DNA from 3 places in the Alkalibacterium psychrotolerans genome. Region 1 is predicted to be linked to each of the others. Evidence: a T-box and tRNA genes for the amino acid it is inferred to sense, from the RefSeq annotation. Region 1 holds a T-box; the other regions hold tRNA genes.

Region 1 (7,944 bases):
CCACAGTGACTCAGCTTCGTGACTGGAATAACTTGGAAAATGCAGACCGCATCTTTGTAGGTCAGCGTTTAGTGATTTCTGCTCAGAAAGAAGAAGCTCCGAAACTAGAAACACCAGCACCAACACCAGCGGAACCAGCCAAACCAGGTGAGGCAAGCTATACAGTTAAAGCAGGCGACACACTGAGTGGGATTGCGCGTACAAACAATACCACAGTGACGCAACTTCGCGACTGGAATAACTTGGAAAATGCGGATCGCATTTTTATTGGGCAGCGTTTAATTGTCTCTTCCCAGAAAGAAGAAGCACCACAACCTGAAACATCAGTACCAAAACCAGCCAAACCAGTTGAGGCAAGCTATACAGTTAAAGCAGGCGATACACTGAGTGGGATTGCGCGTACAAATAATACCACAGTGACTCAGCTTCGTGACTGGAACGACTTGGAAAATGCGGATCGCATTTTTATTGGTCAACGCTTAATTGTTTCTTCCCAGAAAGAAGAAGCTCCAAAGCCTGTAGTCCCAGCACCAACACCAGCTGAACCGGCTAAACCAGGTGAAGCGAATTACACAGTAAAATCAGGCGATACACTGAGTGGGATTGCGCGTACAAATAATACCACAGTGACTCAGCTTCGTGACTGGAACGACTTGGAAAATGCGGATCGCATTTTTATTGGTCAACGCTTAATTGTTTCTTCCCAGAAAGAAGAAGCTCCCAAACCAGAAACACCATCACCGAAACCAGCAGAGCCGGTTAAGCCGACTGAGGCAAGCTACACGGTTAAAGCCGGCGATACACTAAGTGGGATTGCGCGCACGCACAATACAACAGTGGCGCAGCTGCAAGAGTGGAACAGTCTGAAGAGTGACATCATTTTTGTGAACCAGAAATTATCGATTAACAATCAGCTATCTGCTAAGCCTGTTATAGAAGAGCAGAGAAGTGTTCACACCGTTTCATTGGGTGATACACTGTCTCACATTGCCAGACAATATAGTCTATCAGTAAGAGAGCTTAAAGAACTGAATCATCTAACAAGTGATTTAATATTTGTGAATCAGAAATTGACTGTGAAAAAGTAAGGTTTTACGCCCTGCAGATTAACTCATCATTGATGAATTAATCTGTAGGGCGTTTTCGTTAACTATAAATAGGTTAAAACTAGCATAAAGTTAACGGTTTCAGTATAATGATGGTGACATCTTTTTTAGTATATTCTTAACAGTAATCATTATTAATTAAAAAAGATGATCCCAAGAAAAAGGAGCGAAAAGAAATGAAGTATTTACAACGTTTAGGTCGATCCTTGATGCTTCCGGTAGCAGTTTTACCAGCGGCTGCTATACTGATGGGGATAGGCTACTGGATAGACCCAAGTGGATGGGGAGGCGAAAGTGTCGTTGCTGCCTTCTTAATTGGTGCAGGTGCGTCAATCATCGATAACTTGGGTATCCTATTTGCCTTAGGGGTAGCACTAGGCATGTCGAAAGATAAAAACGGGGCCGCCGCTTTAAGTGGGTTAGTGGGTTGGCTGGTTACGACTTCTATGTTAAGTCCTGGGACGGTAGCTAATCTGCAGAGTATTCCAGTGGAGGAAGTTGATATTGCTTTCAATAATATCGAGACAGCCTTTACGGGTATCTTAGTCGGTATTATTGGAGCGACTATATATAATAAGTTCAGCGCAACAGAATTGCCACAGGCACTGGCTTTCTTCAGTGGTCGACGACTCCCTCCAATCATTACTGCAGTTGTGTCACTAGTTGTAGTCGGAGCATTTCTATTAATCTGGCCACCAGTCTTTGGTGCGCTAGTTACTTTTGGTACATTTATGAGTGAATTGGGATCAGTCGGAGCTGGTCTGTATGGCTTCTTTAACCGCCTACTCATTCCAACTGGCTTACACCATGCCTTGAACTCAGTTTTCTGGTTTGATCTTATCGGTATTAATGATATCGGTAATTTCTGGGCCGGTACAGGTGAACTGGGTGTTACTGGTATGTACCAGGGAGGTTTCTTCCCGGTCATGATGTTTGGTCTTCCAGCAGGTGGTCTGGCAATCTACCACATGGCAGACGATGATCAGAAGAAACGTGTAGGATCACTGATGTTGGCAGCCGGTTTCGCTTCTTTCTTCACAGGCGTAACGGAACCAATTGAATTTGCCTTTATGTTTGTCGCTCCAGCTCTGTATGTGCTTCATGCGTTATTCACTGGCTTGTCTCTATTTATTGCAGCTTTCTTCGGATGGACTGCGGGATTTGGATTCAGTGCCGGCTTTATTGACGGTCTCTTAAGCTTCAACCTTCCATTAGCGAACCAGCCGTATATGCTGATTGTGCAGGGACTGGTCTTTGCGGTCGTTTATTATTTCGGTTTCAGGTTTGCTATCGGGAAGTTCAATTTAAGCACACCAGGTCGTGGGGAAGAAGCCAATCTTGATGATGGCTCATTTGCAGGCGATACAACTGCTCCTGCTGCTCCAACAGCAAATGTTTCAGACTCATCAGACGAAAGCGAACACGAGCGAAAAGCCCGTATTATTCTTGACGGCGTGGGTGGACACGATAACTTAGTCAGTCTGGATTATTGTGCAACGCGCTTGCGTATGGAACTGAAGGATATGGGAATAGTGAACGAGAGACGGATTAAGGAAGCTAATGTGCCGGGAATGAGAAAAACTGGCAGTAATAATTTGCAGGTTGTCGTCGGAACAGAAGTTGAATTTGTCGCAAACGAGATGGAAAAACTAAAATAAGATTGCGGCTTCTCTCCTGCTTTGGTAGAATAGACGAAAGAGAAGAAAGACTGTACAGGATTAGTAAGTTCCTCTTTCCTATTTAGAGAGTGTATGGCTGGTGAAAATACACAGGAAGACTACTGAACTCGCCTGGAAGTTGCTTTGGGGAATAGAGTACTCTAAGCCGTTTTCCGCGTTAAGGAGCAGAGGTTGGTTTATCCCTTATGCAGATAAAGCAATAAAAATAGGTGGTACCGCGACGACTAACGCCCTATAAGTAGCAGACAATTGCTATTTATAGGGTTTTTTATATACAAAAAAGGAGAGAATAATATGTCTTTTAATCATCAGACAATTGAGAAAAAATGGCAGCAGTACTGGGAAAGCAATAACACGTTTAAAACGACAGAGGATGACTCAAAAGAATACTTTTACGCGCTTGATATGTTTCCTTATCCATCAGGTCAAGGGTTACATGTGGGCCACCCTGAAGGCTACACAGCGACGGACATCATTTCCCGTATGAAACGGGCTCAAGGATACAATGTGCTTCACCCGATGGGCTGGGATGCGTTTGGCCTGCCGGCAGAACAGTATGCGCTGGATACCGGGAATGACCCCGCTGAATTTACCGAAAAAAATATTCAGACCTTTAAACGTCAAATCAAGTCTCTAGGTTTCAGTTATGACTGGGAAAAGGAAATTAATACAACCGACCCGGACTATTACAAATGGACTCAGTGGGTTTTTACTAAACTGGTTGAAAAAGACCTTGCTTATGAAGCAGAAGTACCGGTTAACTGGTGCCCGGCCCTAGGAACCGTATTGGCAAACGAAGAAGTCATTGACGGAAAATCCGAGCGTGGAGGTCATCCGGTCTACCGCAAGCCGATGAAGCAGTGGATGCTGAAGATTACTGCCTATGCTGATCGTCTGCTGGACGACCTGGAAGACGTTGACTGGCCGGAACACATTAAAGACATGCAGCGTAACTGGATTGGCAAGTCAGAAGGAGCAGAAGTAACCTTTAAAGTTAAAGATTCTGACCAGTCTTTCGACGTCTTCACAACCCGCCCGGATACCTTGTTCGGCGCAACCTATGCCGTACTGGCTCCAGAATCGAAACTGGTGGATGCCATTACGTCTCCTGAACAAAAAGAAGCAGTCGAAACTTACCGCAAAGAAGCGGACAAAAAGTCCGATTTGGAACGGACAGATTTGAATAAAGACAAGTCCGGCGTCTTTACCGGTGCCTATGCTATTAATCCGGTCACAAATGAAGATATGCCGATTTGGATTGCCGACTATGTTTTAGCATCTTATGGTACAGGTGCAATCATGGCTGTACCGGCTCACGATGAACGCGATTATGAATTTGCCCAGAAATATGATTTGGAGATTCGCTCGGTCATTGAAGGAGCTGAACCTGAAAAAGAAGCGTATGCAGGTGACGGCGTGCACATTAATTCCGACTTTATCAATGGCTTGGATAAAGAAGCGGCCATTGAAAAAATGTGCAGCTTCTTGGAAGAAGAAGCCATTGGCGAACGTAAAATTACCTACCGTCTGAGAGACTGGTTGTTTGCCCGTCAGCGCTATTGGGGTGAACCCATTCCGGTTATTCACTGGGAAGACGGCACCTCAACGGTTGTAGCGGAAGAAGACCTGCCTGTTGCCCTTCCTGTAACGGATGAAATCAAGCCATCTGGTACCGGTGAGTCACCACTCGCCAATATTCATGACTGGGTTAATGTGGTGGATGAAAAAACAGGGATGAAAGGCAAGAGAGACACGAACACCATGCCGCAGTGGGCTGGAAGTTCATGGTACTTCCTGCGTTTCATCGATCCGTCCAATGATACACAGCTGGCTGATCCTGAGAAGCTGAAGAAATGGCTGCCGGTCGATTTGTATATCGGAGGAGCCGAGCATGCGGTGCTTCACTTGCTGTACGCCCGCTTCTGGCATAAATTTCTTTATGACCTGGGAATTGTACCGACAAAAGAACCGTTCCAGAAACTGTATAACCAGGGTATGATCCTTGGTGAAAACAACGAGAAAATGTCCAAGTCAAAAGGAAATGTAGTGAATCCGGATGATGTTGTGGAAGAATTCGGAGCCGACACTCTCCGCGTCTATGAAATGTTCATGGGACCACTTGATGCGGCGATTGCCTGGAGCGAAGACGGCCTGGAAGGCTCACGTAAATTCCTGGACCGTGTCTGGCGTCTGTTTATCGATGAAGACGGTAAAGTGAGAGACCGCATTACAACCTTAAACGATAAATCACTGGAAGTCGTCTATCACCAGACGGTTAAAAAAGTCACCGAAGACTATGACAATCTTCAGTTTAATACCGGTATTTCTCAGTTGATGGTATTCACTAATGCCGCTTATAAAGTTGACGGACTGCCTCTTGAATACGTCAAAGGATTCATTCAGATGCTGGCACCGATAGCCCCTCATTTAGGAGAAGAGCTATGGGCCAGAATTACCGGATCAGAAGATGGAGTCACGTACGAAGAGTGGCCGACGTATGATGAAACAAAACTGGTCACTGACGAAGTCGAAGTTGTTTTCCAGGTTAACGGGAAACTTCGCGCGAGAAGCCTGGCTTCAAAATCCATTTCTAAAGATGAGCTGGAACAAATGGCCTTGAATCACGAAAAAATGCAGGAACACCTTGAAGGAAAAACAATCAGAAAAGTGATCGTGGTTCCTGGTAAACTGGTGAATATAGTAGCCAACTAATTAAAGATTAGGGGAGGTTCGGCCTCCCTTTTTCTGTTTGTCTAGAAAAGAGGGTTAAGAATGCAGAAAGCCTCAGAGCTTAAAACACCTACGAAACAGGATTTAAAAAAATTCAGTCGGCTCATCTGGTCTACCAATATTTCTAAAGGTTTGATTGCCATCGGTTTAACCGGCAGTTTACTGACTACAGGAACTCAACTGATGATTCCCTTGGCGACGCAGCGCTTTATTGATGGAATAGAATTTGAGCAGTTTACCCCGTGGATGGCGGCTTTGATAATCGGAATTTTTATCATTCAAGTCGTGTTCAATGGTTTCTCGAATTATGTTCTTCATAAAATAGGTCAGGGGGTCGTTGCGCGTCTCCGTTCCTTTTTATGGGAAAAGGTCATCAAACTGCCGGTTCGTTTTTTTGACCGTTACGCATCAGGAGAAGTGGTCAGTCGAATCACCAATGATACAACCATTGTACAGAATCTGATTTCATCTTTTTTCCCGCAGTTTATCAATGGCATCTTGTCGCTGACAGGTATTTTCATCATTCTTGTACTGATGGACTGGCAGATGACGGTCGTTATGCTGACAGCCGTTCCGCTGGCACTGATTCTCACACGGCCACTCGGCAGACGAATAGCCAAAGTATCCCGTGAAATGCAGGATGAGACAGCGGTTTTTTCAGGAAAAATCCAGCAGACCATTGCTGAAGTCAGACTAATGAAATCATCAACGGCAGAAACGTTTGAACAAGTCAAAGGGAACAAAGACATCGATAACCTCTACCGCATAGGTTTGAAAGAAGCCAAATACATGGCTATCATCGGGCCGCTGATTTATACACTTATGATGGGTGTCATGGTATTTGTCATTGGTTACGGTGGGGTAAGAGTAGCGCAGGGTCAGATGACCACAGGCGAGTTGGTTGCTTTTCTCTTGTACCTCTTTCAGATTATTTTTCCAGTGGTTACATTTATGAACTTTTTCATGCAAATGCAGAAAGCGGCAGGGGCCACCGAGCGAATTTCTGCTATTCTAGAAGAAGAGGAAGAAATCACAGCCGGAGAAGCAGTTGACTTGAGTCATTTGCCGATAGTCTTTGATGCAGTCAGTTTTTCCTATGAAGATGAAAAAGAAGTCATTCATTCTGTATCTTTTACAGCAGAACCGGGACAGAAAATTGCCTTTGCCGGACCAAGTGGCGGCGGGAAATCGACCGTTTTTGCTTTACTTGAACGCTTTTATATTCCTGAAAGTGGTGAGATTCGAGCAGGTAGTTTTCCTGTTCAGTCGATTGACTTAAAGTCCTGGAGAAGTCAGATTGGGTATGTCTCACAGGAAAATGCTATGATGTCAGGTACGATTCGGACAAACTTGTGTTACGGTTTGGAAGATGCCGATAAAATTCCGGATGAGCGACTCTGGCAGGTCCTTGAAATGGCTTACGCAAAAGAGTTTGTCAAAGAGCTTCCGGACCAGCTGGAAGAAACGATTGGCGAACGCGGCCTGAAACTTTCAGGTGGACAGCGCCAGCGGATAAATATCGCCCGGGCCTTTTTAAGGGATCCGAAAATACTCATGATGGATGAAGCAACTGCCAGTCTGGACAGTCAGTCAGAACAATATGTGTCTCAGGCATTGGATAAACTAATGAATGGCCGAACGACATTTGTCATCGCACACCGCTTTAGTACCATTGTGGATGCGGATACGATTATCTTTATTGAAAACGGCAGAGTGACTGGGAAAGGAAAGCATCAGGAACTTATGGCCCAACACAATCTGTACCGTTCGTTTGCCCATCAGCAGCTGTCTGATTAATGCAGGAATAATGTTTTGACTAAGAAGTTAAGGGAAAGAATGGAGAATTTTCGAATCTTTTGGTCAAAAGATTGCACCTGATTGGAGAAAGCAGTAAAATAGAGTCTGTTACAAAGGAGCACCTTGCTCCTTTTTTCTTTGAATAGACGCAGTAAAGAGTGCATATGACAGCCAGTTTGTCAGGTGCCAACGAGTGAAAAGAGGGTACAATTAATGGAGTCGGATACAACTAAAATCGTTCCGAAAGAACAATCGCACGATCAGAAAATGATAAGTGGTACAGCCTGGATGACTGCCGGGAGCATGATATCCCGCATACTGGGTGCCTTATATATTATTCCATGGTACGCTTGGATGGGCGGTCAGGGACCAGGGGATGCGGCTAACGCACTCTATCAGATGGGGTACACACCTTATGGTTTCTTCCTCGCATTGGCAACAGCCGGAGTGCCGAGTGCCATATCCAAACAGGTGAGTTACTACAATGCTCTGGGTGAATACGAAGTCTCGAAATCAATCTTTAAACAAGGCCTTAAAATCATGGCCTTTACCGGTGTTTTGTCTGCCGTGATTATGTTTATCATCGCACCGATCCTGGCAGAAGCCAGTCCATCTGCGAATGCCAGTGAAGC
Region 2 (7,944 bases), on a different contig from region 1:
TTCTTTGTCCAAATAGTCCCTTACTTCTTTCAGCTGAACAGTCAGGCTGTGTCGGGCTTTTTCATAATCTGAAATGGCTGTTTGCATCTTCTGCGCAGTATCAGCTTCCAAAACAAGTGAGTCAAATGTCTCGCCGATATCACTGTCTTCTTTGAGTGTTTCAAAGGCTCTTTCCGCTTCTTCTCTTTTCGTTTTAAGCGTTTTAAGCTGGTCTTCGGTGAACTCAATGCCGTTTTTGTTTGCAGACAATTTATTAGTTAGTTCCTGGAGCCGTTTCTGGTCAGCCACAGCTTTAGTCTCAACCGTTTTAATCCTGCTTTCTTTTCCTGAAATCGCTGATTGAATAGCTTCTTTAGATTCAGACGACAGATTTTTCTTTAAGCTGTCCCGTTCTTCTTCAAGTTCTTTTATGCGCTTCGTGTTGTGCGCATTGGATGAATTCAGCTCCACTATAGCATTGGAAATGTCGCGCTCTTTTGCTTGAATGGTTTCCAGTTTTTCAGATAAGGCATTTTCTTCTTTCACCTTGTTCTGATTGCTTTGTAACTGTTCTTCAATCCTTTTCAGTTCTTCCGTCAGCTGTTTGACTTCTGAAGTGGTGGCCTCAAGGGCTTCATCTACATCAGAATGATTGATATCGATCTGCTTGCAGCGCTTGCCTACTTCTTCAGATAATTGCTGCAGGCGTGCGGCTGTCCCGTTGTAGGCTGCCTCCGCTTCTGTTTTCACTTTTTCCAGCTTGTCGACTGCTACTTTTGAGACTGCTTCACTGGAACTCTCGGCAAGGTGAGGATGATCTTTACTTCCGCAAACCGGACAGGGTTCGCTGTCTTTCAAGTCACCTGCCAGGACAACGGCCAGATCTTTAAAGTAGCCTTCTCGTGCGTCTCGCCAGTCTTTTTCTGCTTTCTTCAGAGCTTTAGCCTGATCTGAAAAAATGGCTTTGACTTTGGCGCCTTGCTTTCTTAACTCACTGAGTTCGCTCAGCTTTTCTTTTCGCTGCTGAAGCTGGCTGAGTTTATCTTTCTGTTCGCTTCTTTCTTCGAACTGCTTGGAAATAGTGTCCTTGACTAGCTGTAATGCCTTGTGCTGTTCCTTCAAGTCATTCACAGTTTTTGAATAAGCCTCACTGTCTTTTATGAGCTGCTCTTTTTTCTCCACATTTTTCGCATAAGCTTTGGTTAAACTATCGATAGCCTCTTCTTTTTTCTCGACTTCAACCAATCGGTCCAGTTCGTTTTTCAATTGCTGGATAGCTTCACAGATAGTGCTTAGTTCAGCGAGTTCTTTTTGACTTTTCTCATAGTCTTCTCGAGCCGCTGTTTCTGTTTTAACCAGTTCAGCTTGGTCATCTTTAAGCTTTTGAAGTTTCTCTTTAGCTGTCTGACTGTCTTTTGCCACTGTCTCAGCTGCTTTTTTAGCATCCATCAGCTTCTTGGCTTCTTCATTGTCAGCTAGCTGTTTTTTATAGGTTTCAACTGTTTTTTCTTTTTCATCCAGCTCGATTTTTTCTTTGTCCAGCCGCTCTTTCTTCTCCAACTGTTCAATCAGTCGGCTGTAAGCTGTTTTCTGTTCTTGAAGATTTGTGATCGTTTTTCTGACAGCCTCGAGTTTTTCCTTATCCTGCTCAACCAGTTTTTCGATTTCAGCACTGGCCACGTTGACGTCAAACTGTTCAATGGCTTTTTGGAGGGTGTCATTCTCCTTATAATCTACTGATTCAAAAGCGAGTTTCACTGCCTGTTCATACTGCTCCCGCTCTTTTCTCATTGCCTTGGCTTTTTCGTTCAGCTTTTCCTGAAAAGCCTGGAACTGACTGGTCTGGAAAATATTGCGGAAAATTTCTTCTTTCTTGCCACTGTCAGAATCCAGCATCCGCTTAAAGTCACCTTGCGGTAGCATCACAATTTGTCTGAACTGCTCATGATTCATCCCCAAAAGGTCTTCAATTTCTTTATTGGCTTCATTAATCTTTGTCGTTACCTGGTCCCCATTATGAAACTCCACGCTGGCTTTCACATTGATGGGCTTTTTGCCTTTTCCCGGTCCCATTTGAGTGGGGTGGCGCTGCACTGAATAGCGTTTTTGACCCAGTTCAAATTCAAAATAGACAAAACACAAGTCGTGATCCGTCGCATGGTCAGATTTATAGGAATCCTTGTCGCGTCCATCTTTGGAAGGCCTGTCAAACAAGGCATAGGCAATGGCATCAAAAATGGTCGTTTTGCCCGCTCCTGTTGGCCCACTGACGAGAAAAAGGGAGGATTGGTTGAAGGCGGTAAAGTCAATTTCCACTTCGCCTTTATACGGTCCGAAGGCATTCATTTTTAACAGTAATGGTCGCATCTACTCTTCCCCTCTTTCGACAGTTTCCCAGATGGCATTGACGACTGCTTTGCGGTCCTCATCCAATGGCTGGTCTTTGAAGTGTTCATAAAAATCATCAAACAGGTCCAGTACATTTTTTTGTTCTGCCAGTTCGTGAGTACGCGTCGTCTCTCTGGACTGCCGCTCTTTTCTCGTCGTGTACTCCAGCCCCATGGCAAATGGATAGCGCCGTCTCAACTGGTGCATGGCGTCCGTGACGTAATGATCATCGGTCAGCTCAAAGAAAATATAATCTTCTGACTCGCCTTGCATCAGTTCGTCAAAGCTTCCTTTTAAGACTTTCAAATCCCGCTTCGGTTCCGTCGGCAGGCCTTCTATTTCGATGGTGTCTTTAGTGACGTCAACTAAAAGGTGCTGCTTTTTATGTTTGGCTTCAGACTTAGAGTATTTTAAAGGTGAGCCGCTGTAGCGAACCCGGTCGGTTTTTACCTTTTGCGCCTTATGCAAATGGCCCAAAGCCACATAGTCAAAGGATTCAAATAGTTCAACATTCACGTATTCGGCTGTTCCGATACTCAGTGGCCGTTCGGAATCAGAGTCTTCAACCGACTCCTTGCCGCCGTTCACCACATAACCATGTGCAATGAGTATGTTTAGTTCATCAAAATTCATTTCTTCTTTGATTGATTCAATCTGTTTCTGAGTCGCGTCTTCCAGATTTTTTATGTCGTCATCTTCCAGTAACTTGCGGATGGTGACGTGATCCGCAAAAGGCAGTAGGTAGAAATTAGCCTCTTTGATGGTGACTTTTCTGACGGTTTTTTTAAGCGTGCCTTCGATATACAGGTCGCTTGAAGCCAGCAGTTCCGCCCCGTATTCCAATCGCTCGTTGCTGTCGTGGTTACCGGCAATCGCTAAAACCGGAATGCCTGCTTCCCGAACGAGTCGTGTAAAGATTGTTGTGGCCAAAACGACGGCTTCTTTTGGCGGAATAGCTCGGTCGTATAAATCCCCCGCCATAATCACAACGTCAATAGCCATTTCTTTCACGTCATCCACCAGTTTGTGGAGTACTTCTTCCTGATCTTCAAGCATGGAAAATTCATTGACGATTTTGCCGATATGCCAGTCAGCTGTATGTAAAATTTTCATGGAACCCCTCCGATTCTTTTTCCTTGACACACACTCTAGTTCTCTTATTTTATCAGAAAAGCGCGGGAGACTAAATAGAGGGCGGTGATACAAAAATCACTTAAAAACAAAGCTGTCTGCTTTCGGCTGATCCGAAAGCATTCCTTTTAAACGCTTCGCTTACGTGAATGGAGAGACTGATGAGTTATTAAGTGGTTACATGTCTTGGGCTCGGCAGACTCATGCACCCAGGTGACTCGAGTTGACCGAAGAGGGCAGTCGTTCGGTAGACTCGGTGGCTTTGTTGCTTCGACTTAACCGAAATCGTGCAATCTTCGGTAGACTCAAATAGTTTGATGCTTTGGGTTTACCTAAATACGCCTATTTCGGCACAGTCGAAATAGCTTCCGCCTTGAGTTTACCGAAGTCTGCTTGTTTTCGACCATTTTTAGCTCTTTAAATTTTTGAGTTTACCGAACTGGTAGTAACTTTGGCAGACTCAGCTACTAGTTCCAGCTGAGTTTACCTAATAATGAGTAACTTCGGCATACTCACTAGATTTTCTTCCCCGACTTTACCAAACATCCCCACACATCGGCACACTCAACCATAAGAGTTGTCTCACCTTACCGAACTCTGTAATTATTACCTGTCTTCATGAAAAAAAACGCATACCCACTCAACAATATTGAGCAAGTACGCGTCTTTGATGCAGCACTGCCGGCTAATTTTAACCGGTCAGTTCCACGACTATTTTAATGGCCAGGAAGGGAGTTGAACCCTCACGAGCGTTGCGCTCACCAGATTCTGAGTCTGGCGTGTCTACCATTCCACCACCTAGCCGGAACACTCATAAGTATAGCACATTGCTTGAAATCTGAATAGCTTATTTTATTATTTTCAGTTCTTTTTATCGTCCTCTAGTGTGCTCTGTTAAGCTAAAAGTGGCAATCATGATACAATATAAGTGACAGAATAATTCTGAACGGAGTGATACAATGGGCAAATATGAATCACCGGATTATACAGTCATTATAGGCGAACGATCTTTTGAGCTGAGAAAATACAAAAACTTTTCAGTCGTTGAATTTGAAAGCAGCCCCGAAACCGAAAGAAACACAGCATTCCGCACACTTTTTCGCTACATTGCCAGTGACAACGAAGCAAACGAGAAGATACCGATGACAATTCCTGTTATAGTGGAAAAAGATACTCAAGCGAGAAAAATGGCTTTTGTTGTTCCGCAAAAATACAAAAATGATATTCCTCGTCCGAAAGACTCAAGCTTAACTATACAGAAATTTCAGGAAGGCTTATTTGCGACTATCACCTATTCCGGTAAAAATACGCCATCAAAAGAAAAGAAGGCAATGAGCTTACTGAAAGACTGGGTCGACAAAAAGGGTTACCGTGAACAGTCCAACTATATGGTCGCCGTTTACAACGGGCCTTTCTCTCTTCCTTTTATGAGACGAAACGAAGTATGGGTACGAGTCGTTAAATAACCAGTAAGACCAATAATCTAAATAAAAAAGGAGACTGACAAATGACTGACTGTTACTACTGCAATATGCCTACTGAAGATTACGTTATTGAAAATGACTTTGCGGCTGGCTACTATGATGCCAAGCCCTCCTCAAAAGGACATTTCCTCGTGTTTACAAAACGACATTTCCCAGACTTCTTTGGGATGACTCCAGAAGAACAGCAAGGCGTGAATGACCTTCTAATGACGGCTAAGAAATTGGTTGATAAAGAATATAAACCGGATGCTTATAATCTGGGTGCCAACTGCGGTTCGGCTGCCGGCCAGTCTGTCAAACACGCTCACTTCCATCTCATTCCGCGTTATGAAGGTGATGTAGAAAATCCTAAAGGCGGCGTGAGAAATCTCATGACCTAGAAATACTAATCGAATAGTTTATAAACTGCTAGGAGGTCTAAACTTGGAAGTTGACAAAGTAAACAAACTGTAGACAACATTGATTATACCCAAGCTGCTGATTTTCAGCTTTTTGATAATCAACATATACGTTTTTGCGACTACACAATCCCCTCTCGCAATGTGGTTATCAAGTCTATCCTTTATTGGATTTTCTACTCTACTGTTTGCCCTATTGTTTGTGAAACCGAAAAAACCTTCGGATTAACTGCTTAAGTCGAACTTAAAGGTAAGATTCATCTCTTTATAGTTTTAAACATCACCTCAATCAAATAAAAAAGCGCTCTGCCTGTATACTTATTTCTCACAGGCAGAGCGCTTTTTGAATGCCAATCATTTATGGAAGGTACCCCAGTCGACAGTTTAAAACTGTCAAATGATTTATAACTATCACTGTTCTTTTTTCACCCACACATAAATAAATGGCGAAAAGATGAAGCTGTACTTTAAAGCTCCTTTATACGGAAAGGATAGAACCGTTTCAAGCTGGGCAATTATGCTGTGAATCGTTGCGTAGCTCCAGATGCACATGGAAAGATAGATAAACAGAAGTGTGCCGCCTGTGGTTTCAAAAAAGGTCCCTTGAACCATCCAGTAAATTAAAATGTGAATGGCATAGAAAAAGATGCCCCAGAAAAACCCCGCTCGGCTGAATGTCATCTGTTCTTTCAAGTTTTGCTTATCCGGTTCGATACATTTTCTCTCCTCATATTAATCATGCTTCATCTGCTTGATGCCTTCTTCAAGAATCTCCAGCTGGTTAATGGTTTCTTCATCCTTAACCAGTTTTTCTTTTCCGTTAACTAAAGAGTCAACGAGTGCTTCGTAGAAATAACTGTAACTGCCTTTTTCAGAAACCACTTTTTCTTCATGGTACTGACCGTCCTCATCCATGTAAGTCAGTGTGCCGTAATGCTCCGGCTGATCCACTCCAAAATCGCTATTTCCCGGCATGTAAAACAGTTTCAAATGCTCTTCCTGTCGGTCTTTTGTTTCTTTGACAAAAGTACCTTTCGTTCCATACACTACAAAACTTGGTCGACTTTTGAGTCTGAAATAGCTGGATTTCACGGACACTTTTAAATTGTTGTCATAGAAAAAGTCCAGATCAAAGTAGTCGTTCATCCGGTTTTCGCCTAAAAGCTGACGGACATCATAAGTCAGGTCTTTCGGACTCCCAAAATAAGACAGCACCTGGTCAACGGTATGGCAGGCGTGTGTGTACATGAAGCTGTTCAGTTTCTCAAACGACTCTGCGCTCTTAGGAACTTCGGGTCGGAAATAATCAAAGTGCATCTCCACTTCAATAATGTCTCCCAGCTTCCCGCTCTCGATGACTTTTTGAACCGTCAGAAAATCCGAATCAAAGCGGCGGTTCTGGTAGCACTGAATGAAGAGGTTCTTGTCTTTGGCAAGGGCAAACAGTTCTTTCGCTTCCTCTGACGTTTCGGCAAAAGGTTTTTCAACCAGAACATGCTTGCCGTTTTCCAGCGCTTCTTTTGCCAGCGGGTAATGGAATTGCGGCGGGGTTGAAATGACGACCAATTCAATATCATCATCTTCCCATATGTCACTTTTTTCCTTAACGTATTCGGCTCCCGGTACCTTTTCCCAGGATTCATTGTGTCCGGATCGGGCTTGAATTGTTTTTATTTTAATGCCTTCGACCTGACTGGAAAACGGAATGTGGTAGCGATTCGTACTTTTCCCGTCTCCTATATAAGCTATTGTCAGCATGCTTTACCCTCCATTAAAATACTTATTTATCTGTTTATATTGTAGCTTTTATTGTACTTAATAGTAACCCTCCTGATCAGGCTTTAACGGTTTCAGTCGGTTTAACTTCCTCATTCCGAGGTGGTTTTGAACCGATGAGACGCAGGCCATTTAAAATAACCAGTATCGTCGAGCCTTCATGAAACAAAACGGCCAAAGGCAAGCCTAAAACACCAAAAAGGTTCAGAATGATAAGCGAGACAATTACTGTGATTGAAAAGACAACATTTTGAAAAATAATCTTGTTCAGGCGTTTGCTCAGTTTGTAACTGTAGAACAGTTTAGACAAATCATTTTGAACGACAACCACATCGGATGACTCCATCGCAACGGACGAGCCACTACCCATGGCAATCCCGATATCCGCATTGGCCAGGGCCGGCGCGTCATTAATGCCGTCACCAATCATGCCCACAACTTCTCCTTTTTCCTGACTGTCTTTTACAAAAGTGATTTTATCTTCCGGCAGCATCGCCGCAAAATACTGATCGACCCCGACGGCCTGCGCCACTTTTTTAGCGACCTCTTCATTGTCCCCTGTCAGAAGCGTTACTTTGATGCCTTCTTTTTGAAACTCATCCACTACTTCAGCTGCCTGCATGCGCACCTGATCACTCAGGGAAAAGTAGCCGACTACTCTGTCTTCTTCTGCTACAAGAATAGTGGTGTTTCCTTTTTCAAAATACTGTGTAAACTGATCGTACTTCTGATACTTTTTAAAGGCTTTGGGCTTGCCTACGCGAATGTTTCCTTTTTGAATACCCGAT
Region 3 (7,944 bases), on a different contig from region 1:
CGCTAATACACATATACTATCTATTTTTCCTATTGCGCTTTACTCCTTTTCAGATTGCTCAATCCTGTATGTTATAATCAAACTCATAAAATAGAAACGATAAAAGTTTAATGGAGGAGAACAGAATGGAATCTTTTACCGATTTTCTTGAGAAGCTGGATAATGAAAAGCACAAACAGCGAATGATAGACTTATTTGGGTGGATAGACAAAGAATTTCCTGAACTTGAGAAAAAAATGGGCTGGAATCAACCCATGTATACCCATCGTGGCACGTACATTATCGGCTTCAGCACATCAAAAAAGCATATGGCAGTCGCACCCGAAAAAGCAGGGTTAAAGCAATTCGAAACAGAATTGGCGGCATGTAAGTATGATGCAACGAAAGAAATTTTCAGAATCAAATGGAATCAGCCGGTCGATTATTCTCTTCTAAAGGATATTATCCAGTTTAACATTGTCGATAAAGCAGACTACACAACGTTCTGGCGTAAGTAACACACATATTCTCTTAGTCAATAAGGTGTCCATAGTAATGAGGGACACCTTATTTATACACTTACAATTTCAGTCTAAATATACATGGAAAAACTCCTGATATAGCAGCGCTCTGATTTTACCTCCTACTCTATCAGGAGTATCTTCTAGTTAAGATTTATATTTAATTTTTTCTATTCCAATAAACTGGTTTAGTCTTTATTATGACCACAATAGATTGTACCAGATTTGAATTGACGTACCTAAAATCAGCATAGCAAGAATCCACTGAAGAACTTTTGTGTTAGTTCTCTGTCCTATCTTCGCTCCTATTGGAGAAGCAATCAGACTGGCAACAATCATGACAGCTGCCGGTGCATAGAGCACCTGATTTGTCGCTACTTTACCAACTGTCGATCCGATTGAAGAGAGAAAAGTTACCGCCAGCGATGTTGCAATGGTTACACGTGTGGGTAATTTTAAAACCGTCAGCATGATTGGAATCAGAAGAAATGATCCAGCTGCTCCAACAATACCAGAAGCTACGCCGACCACGAACGACAGACCGGAAGCGAGTGGTTTATTGAAAGAAATTAGATGGGCCGGCTGATCAGGAATCTGCTTTTTAGGCATGAGAATCATAACGACCGCAATTGTTGCCAGAATGGCATAAACCAGATTAACGGCGTTTTCCTGAAAGAAACCTGACGCAAACGCACCAATAAAACTACCTATCAGTATACTGCTTCCCATGAACAGGACAAGTTTACGGTGCAGATAACCTGTTCCTTTGTATGCCCATACCCCTGCAATTGTTGCAAAGAACACCTGAACGGCACTGATACCAGACACTTCATGGGCTGTCAGTGCACTGAACCCTAATAAAGGTGGAATAAACAACAGCATCGGGTACTTGATAATTGATCCCCCTACACCAACCATGCCGGAAACAAACGAACCGACAAAGCCTATCAGAAAAATCGTGATAATATATGAAATATCCATAACATCCTCCTATCTAATTGACTAAGGAAAAGAGGGACCTGTCAGCCCCCCTCACTCTGCAATTATTCGCCTTTTTTAATGTGGAAAGTCAACACTTCATCTGATTCATTTGTTTGAAGCAGTTCGTGTCCAGAAGACTTTGCCCAGGCCTGGAAGTCCTTCAAGGCACCTTTATCTGTTGCTTGTACTTCCAGTATTTCACCCGTGTTCATTGACTTGATTTCTTTTCTCGTTTTAACAATTGGCATCGGGCAAGCTAATCCTTTGGCATCTAATACTTTTGCTACGTTCATTTTTACATTCTCCTTTAATTTTTATATTTTTTCTAATTTTTTTATACTACAATTATCTGACCGCACAGCGATTTGGACCGATTTCCATTTCACGCTGTTCTTCTTCGTCTGGAGTAATTTTACCCATATTGGTCTGACGAATATCCTGATAAGCATTTGGCTGTGGAGGCAAATTATCCGTTACTGTTGAACGGAATTCTTCTTCATCCTCAATGTTAAGACCGTGATTTTTCTCAAACAGAACACCCAGCTTTTCAGCTACACTTCCGTCATCGTTTAGTTCATCCACAATCATGTAGTGAGCCGGAAGAACGGTTAAGTCTTTAGATAGGTTCTGATAGGTTTCATAGAGCGAGTCTCTTAAATCACTGACCCAGTCTTCGGCTTTTCCTGCCAAATCCGGACGACCAATGGAGTCTACAAACAGAATATCTCCAGAAAGCAAGTAAGCATCGTCGACTATAAAGGATGTTGAACCTATAGTGTGACCCGGTGTATAAAGTGCTTTTACATCAATTTTAGATGCACCAACTTCTACATGGGCACCTTCTTCCAGTGCTTCATACTCAAAGGTTGCTTCTTCAGCATCCTTAGGTGGCAGCCAGTATGTTGCACCCGTATCCTGTGCTATTGTGCGTCCACCTGAGATATGATCAGCATGCAAGTGAGTATCCAGTACGTTTGTGATAGATACGCCTTTTTCTTCAGCTAATTTCATATACGGTTCAGTCATGCGTGCAGAATCAATAACGACGGCTTCATCGCCTGATACCACCATATAAGACAAGCACCCTTTCCCGAGTCTTACAAACTGGAACAGTTCTCCTCCATCTTTCAAGTCGGATATTTTTACTGGCTCGAGATACTCGCTCCAGGCTTTCATTCCGCCTTCCAGATATGACGCTGACACACCTTCTTCAACCAGCATTTCAGCCACCATAACCGAAGACCCCTCTTTAGCACAGACGACCAGCAGCTCTTTATCTGAAGGGAGTTGTGGTAGAACCTCTTCCACCCCATCCAGTAAATCGAAATACGGAATATTCAGATAGTCGAAATTTTCTCCGTCTACTTTCCAGTCTTCAAAGGCATCTTCATTTCGTACATCCAGGATAAATAAGTCTTTTTTCTGAATGACTTTCTGTGCCAGTTCCTTAGGTGTCATAGCAGTTAAGCTCACGTTTGCATCCTCCTCATTCCATTCACTCATACCAGGTTTCACATTGACAACGTCCTTGTAGCCACTTTCAGCTAATAACGTTGCTGCCATATCACTTCTGTTGCCCATTCGGCAGACAACATAAATCGGCTTGTTATCTGACAATTCACTCATTCTGTCTTTCAGTTCCCCTAAAGGAATCGATACAGCTGAGGGTATATGGTAACCTTCATACTCTTCTGTTTCACGTACATCCAGAACAGTGAGGTCATCACTGCCGTTCATTCGGTCTTTCAACTCATCATTTTGAATGATATGAGGGTAGGGTTCACCTTCTTTGTCCTCCCCGGATGACCGAAGATAATGTTTAAGCAAACCGTCATTTTCAACAGTCCCGAGGTAATCATGTCCCGATTTTTCAGCCCAGGCTTTCAGATCAGCTGTCGACCCTTTGTCCGTCGCTTGTACTTCTACAATTAATCCTGATGCAATGTCTTTTAATGCCTTCTTTGTTCGTACAATCGGCATAGGACAAGCCAGACCTTTTGCATCTACTAATAAATCGTATGACATTTCTTTCACTAGTTTCATCTCCTTTAATTAAATTGCTGTCTTTTTTTAAATAGATTTTTAGATAAACATGTTGACGCCGCCATCTTCAGCTTCTGCCAAGTAAGCAGCTACTCCAGCGTACTCTGTAGTTTCTCTCATTTCAGACTTATCAAGCCCCAGTAAATCCATAGTCATCGTGCAGGCAACCAGATTAATTTCTTGATCCTCAGCCGTTTCGATTAGATCGGACAACGGCATAGCGTTATGTCTTTTCATGACTTTTTTGATTAATTTAGGTCCAATTCCCATAAAGTTCATATTGGACAGCCCCATTTTTTCAGGACCTCTCGGCATTATTTTACCGAATGCCTTCTCCAGCAGGTTTTTCTTAGCTTGAATTGGCTCGTCTTTACGAAGTGCATTCAATCCCCAGAACGTGTGGAAAATAGTTACTTCGTGGTCATAAGCAGCTGCTCCATTCGCAATAATGTACGCTGCCATTGCCTTATCATAATCGCCACTAAATAAAATTATATTGGTTTTTTTACGCTCGCTCATATCATATCCCTCTCCTGTTTTGTTTTAACCCATTAGGGTATTAAAATTCTCAAATTAAAATACACGATACTAACAATGTTTGCATCGTTGTATTTCAACGTTACAATTACATACTATACCCTGTAAGGTATAATTGTCAAGGAACTTATTTCTTTTTTCCTCTTTTTATTGTTTTCACTAAGACGAATCGGCTTAATATAGGCATTACTATTGATATTTCACTTCTATTTTCGCGAAGTTTGTGAATTTTCAACTTGGGTTATCTTCATAATGGTTACCATACTATTCGATGGCGAATCTTATTTATTCCCCAGAGTTTATTTCCACTAGAAAGTTCAGACGTCAATAAAGTCAACATAAACATAGCTTTTCTCCTTTTACAAGTTTGGTAATCTTACAACCAACATACTAAATTACGTGGAAGTACCAGTTTGAACACCCCCTCTTATACCCTTACAGGTATAGTGATGGCTAATTTTGAAATAGACCATAATCGCTGGTAATGATAAGCTGAAAACTATTAACCAATAGACTAGTTAGTTACTATTATTTATGTCCGTACAAAAATAAACCGCTCATCTGCAACAGACGAACGGTTCATTGACACTATTATATTGAACGCGGGTTTATACAGAAAAAGCTATGTCAGCACCCTAGGGGAACCGACATAGCTTTTATTTAATCTTATTTATGCGCACGAGAAGACTCGAACTTCCACGGGGCATCGCCCCACCAGCCCCTCAAGCTGGCGCGTCTACCATTCCGCCACGTGCGCTATATACTCAACAAAAGCTATCATACCAGTGTTTTGCTAAAATGTCAATATTTGAAAAGTATCTTTTATAGTTTACACCTCTAGGCATAAGCTGTAAAGTTAAGTTAAGATTCTTAAATCCAAATGAAAAGGTGTGAATGACAGTGATTCAATCCATTGTATTTGATATGGGCAATGTTCTCATCCGTTATCGTCCTGAAGTATTTATCACGAATTATTCGTCAGATTTTGATGAACAGAAAATGCTGCTGGATGCCATATTTTACGCCCGAGAATGGCAGGAGTATGATCAGGGAACATTAACTAACCAGGAATTGCTTGACCATGTGTTAATGAATATACCCGATAAACTGCACGAAACTGCTAAAAATGTACTGGTTGACTGGTACACTGGTATGACCCCTATTAGTGAGATGGAAGATATTCTCAGGCAGCTTGATGAAAACAAGTATGACTTGTATCTTCTCTCCAATGTATCCCAGGATTTTCATCAGTTCAAGCATATTATTCCTGGCCTGAACTATTTTGACGGTATTTTTCTCTCATCTGACTGGAAAATGATTAAGCCGGATCCAGAAATATACAAATTGTTTTTCAAAGAATTCGACCTGAATCCTGAAGAATGCTTCTTTATCGATGACCTGCCTCAAAATATACAGAGCGCTGAAAATCTTGGTATGAAGGGCCACATTTTTGATGGCGACATTGAAAAACTAAAAGAGCATCTCAAAAAAGAGCACATTACTATTAGCTAGCTAACATAGAGACCATTTCTTTCTAAGACGTTCGTAGAAGTGGTCTCTAAATCCATTTAGTGACAACTTCTTCCAAGACTTCTTCATGAACTGGTCGCTATAGCGTTTTAGTGACAACTTCTACTAAATTTCCCCTATGAACTAGTCATAATAACCGTTTAGTGACAACTTCCATTGGAATCCCCTCATGAACTGGTCAAAATAGTCATTTAGCGACTACTTCTTTCGAAATCACCCAATGAACTTGTCACTATATCCTTTTAGTGACAAGTTCTATCAGAATTTTTCGTGAACTGGTCACTATAGCGTTTTAGTAACACTTTCTAATGAAATTGCCTCACGAAGTGGTCGCTATAGTGTTTTAGAGACCACTTCTACAGGTATCTCTTGATGAACTGGTTACTATCACATTTTAAAAAACCCGGCAGCGAGAAAATTCTCGCTGCCGGGTTTTTCTACTTTTATTCAACTAGCCTAAAGCGTCCACTGCACTTCGAGCAGCAGAATTTTTTTACATTAAAGCGTCTCTGCCTTTTAATAATCAGCTGACATCCTTTACATTGGTACTGCCAGACCGCTTTAGCTTTGTGACTAGTTAAAGCAGGCGTAAACCTTAGACCGTTCACTTCTTTTAGCAGATCTTTGAAATCCTTGTCCTTGTGCTGATAGCCTTTTTTATCAAGGTGAAGATGATAGTGGCATAATTCATGAAGAATGATGCCTTCAAACACTTCCTGACCATGAACATTCAGAACTTTCGGATTAAAATCCAGGTTGTGACTCCCCAAGTGGTACCGTCCGCCCGTAGTTCTCAGCCGCTTGTTGAACGTCGCTGTATGAGTAAAAGCTTTATTGAACTTTTCCAAAGAAAGCTTTTCTACTCTCTTCTGCAGAGTTTCCTGCTTCATCTGACCACTCCATATATATCCAATCCATTAAAGGCGGTTAGCCTTTAATCCTACTTGTTATCTTGCACCATGCTTAATCCGATTCGGCCTTTTTTCACATCGACAGAGTCAATCCAGACCTTCACAATATCTCCAACAGACACCACATCTTTAGGGTGCTTAATGAAGGAGTTGCTTAATTTCGAAATATGAACAAGACCGTCCTGTTTCACACCGATATCAACGAATGCACCGAAGTCAACCACATTTCTAACCGTTCCTTCTAGTTCCATGCCTTCTTTCAAATCTTCCATGGACAAGACATCTGTGCGCAATAGTGGCGCAGGCATGTCATCCCGCATATCTCTACCAGGGGCCTGCAAGGCCTTGACGATATCCTTGTATGTTTCTTGTCCTAGATCTATTTCTTCAAGAAGACGCTCTTCGTCCACCAGTTTGAGGCGCGCTTTCAAGTCCTCAGAGCCTATATCCGCTTTCTTCATACCGGCAGCAGACAGAATCTTCTCAGCCTGCTTATAGGTTTCAGGATGAATACCTGTATTGTCAAAAGGTTCCTTGCCATCAGGAATGCGCAGGAAACCAACGGCCTGTTCAAAGGCTTTAGGTCCGAGTCTTTTTACTTTCTTAAGCTGGGCCCGGCTCGTGAACTTCCCGTTTTCTTCTCTATAGCTAACGATATTCTCAGCTGTCGTTTTCGTGAGTCCGGAAATGTGCTTGAGTAGTGCTGCACTCGCCGTATTGACATTGACTCCCACCTGGTTAACTGTTGTTTCAATAACAAAATCCAGCTGTTCTGTCAGTTTTTTCTGTGATACATCATGTTGGTATTGACCGACCCCTATAGAATGCGGGTCAATTTTGACCAATTCTGCTAGCGGATCCTGCAGTCGTCTGGCAATACTGACTGCACTTCTTTCTTCAACTTGCAGGTCAGGAAACTCTCTTCTCGCCTCTTCACTAGCGGAGTAGACAGATGCGCCCGCTTCATTGACGATTACGTAGGCTACCTTTTTATCCACTGATTTTAATTGCTCGGCCACAAACGTTTCAGATTCCCGACTGGCCGTTCCATTACCGATAGCTATCGTATCGACGTCATATTTATTGACCATTTCAAGGAATTTGCCTGCAGCTTCCTTACGTTTCTGTCCGGAAGCGGGTTTGTGCGGGTAAATTACATCGATTCCCAGTACTTTACCTGTTGCATCAATGACTGCCAGCTTACACCCAGTACGGTAGGCCGGATCAAGGCCCAGTATGACCTGATCTTTCAGGGGTGCTTGCAGCAGCAGGTTATTCAGATTTTCACCAAACACTTGAATCGCCTGATCTTCCGCTGTTTCTGTTAGGTCATTTCTCAATTCCCGCTCTATAGCTGGAGAGATGAACCGCTTATACGCATCGATGATGGCTTCCTTAACTGTTTCGATGGCTGGAGAAGTTTTCCCGTCCGGCAATTCCTT

The links. A T-box is a leader RNA that pairs with one kind of tRNA and senses whether it is charged. The one in region 1 lies ahead of leuS (leucine--tRNA ligase), so its partner is inferred to be a tRNA-Leu.
Region 2: it has a tRNA-Leu gene. The T-box ahead of leuS (leucine--tRNA ligase) is inferred to sense a tRNA for this amino acid. The anticodon was not compared.
Region 3: it has a tRNA-Leu gene. The T-box ahead of leuS (leucine--tRNA ligase) is inferred to sense a tRNA for this amino acid. The anticodon was not compared.

What each region holds. Positions count from the first base shown of each region.
Region 1 covers NZ_BAAGPH010000010.1:5,403-13,346, reverse strand. The annotation lists partial or broken gene ACYVLS_RS01840 (muramidase family protein) at 1-1,088, shown strand, start outside; gene nagE (N-acetylglucosamine-specific PTS transporter subunit IIBC) at 1,283-2,764, shown strand; T-box leader at 2,808-3,023, shown strand; gene leuS (leucine--tRNA ligase) at 3,080-5,497, shown strand; gene ACYVLS_RS01825 (ABC transporter ATP-binding protein) at 5,558-7,312, shown strand; gene ACYVLS_RS01820 (putative polysaccharide biosynthesis protein) at 7,526-7,944, shown strand, end outside.
Region 2 covers NZ_BAAGPH010000029.1:41,960-49,903, reverse strand. The annotation lists gene ACYVLS_RS05075 (SbcC/MukB-like Walker B domain-containing protein) at 1-2,346, opposite strand, end outside; gene ACYVLS_RS05070 (exonuclease SbcCD subunit D) at 2,347-3,480, opposite strand; tRNA gene ACYVLS_RS05065 (tRNA-Leu) at 4,219-4,302, opposite strand; gene ACYVLS_RS05060 (SOUL family heme-binding protein) at 4,458-4,964, shown strand; gene ACYVLS_RS05055 (HIT family protein) at 5,006-5,362, shown strand; gene ACYVLS_RS05050 (hypothetical protein) at 5,792-6,073, opposite strand; gene ACYVLS_RS05045 (Gfo/Idh/MocA family oxidoreductase) at 6,113-7,138, opposite strand; gene ACYVLS_RS05040 (heavy metal translocating P-type ATPase) at 7,215-7,944, opposite strand, start outside.
Region 3 covers NZ_BAAGPH010000027.1:37,524-45,467, forward strand. The annotation lists gene ACYVLS_RS04410 (iron chaperone) at 126-497, shown strand; gene ACYVLS_RS04415 (sulfite exporter TauE/SafE family protein) at 699-1,481, opposite strand; gene ACYVLS_RS04420 (sulfurtransferase TusA family protein) at 1,544-1,774, opposite strand; gene ACYVLS_RS04425 (rhodanese-like domain-containing protein) at 1,827-3,506, opposite strand; gene ACYVLS_RS04430 (DsrE/DsrF/DrsH-like family protein) at 3,564-4,043, opposite strand; tRNA gene ACYVLS_RS04435 (tRNA-Leu) at 4,735-4,818, opposite strand; gene ACYVLS_RS04440 (HAD family hydrolase) at 4,956-5,573, shown strand; gene ACYVLS_RS04445 (SprT family protein) at 6,035-6,481, opposite strand; gene ACYVLS_RS04450 (Tex family protein) at 6,532-7,944, opposite strand, start outside.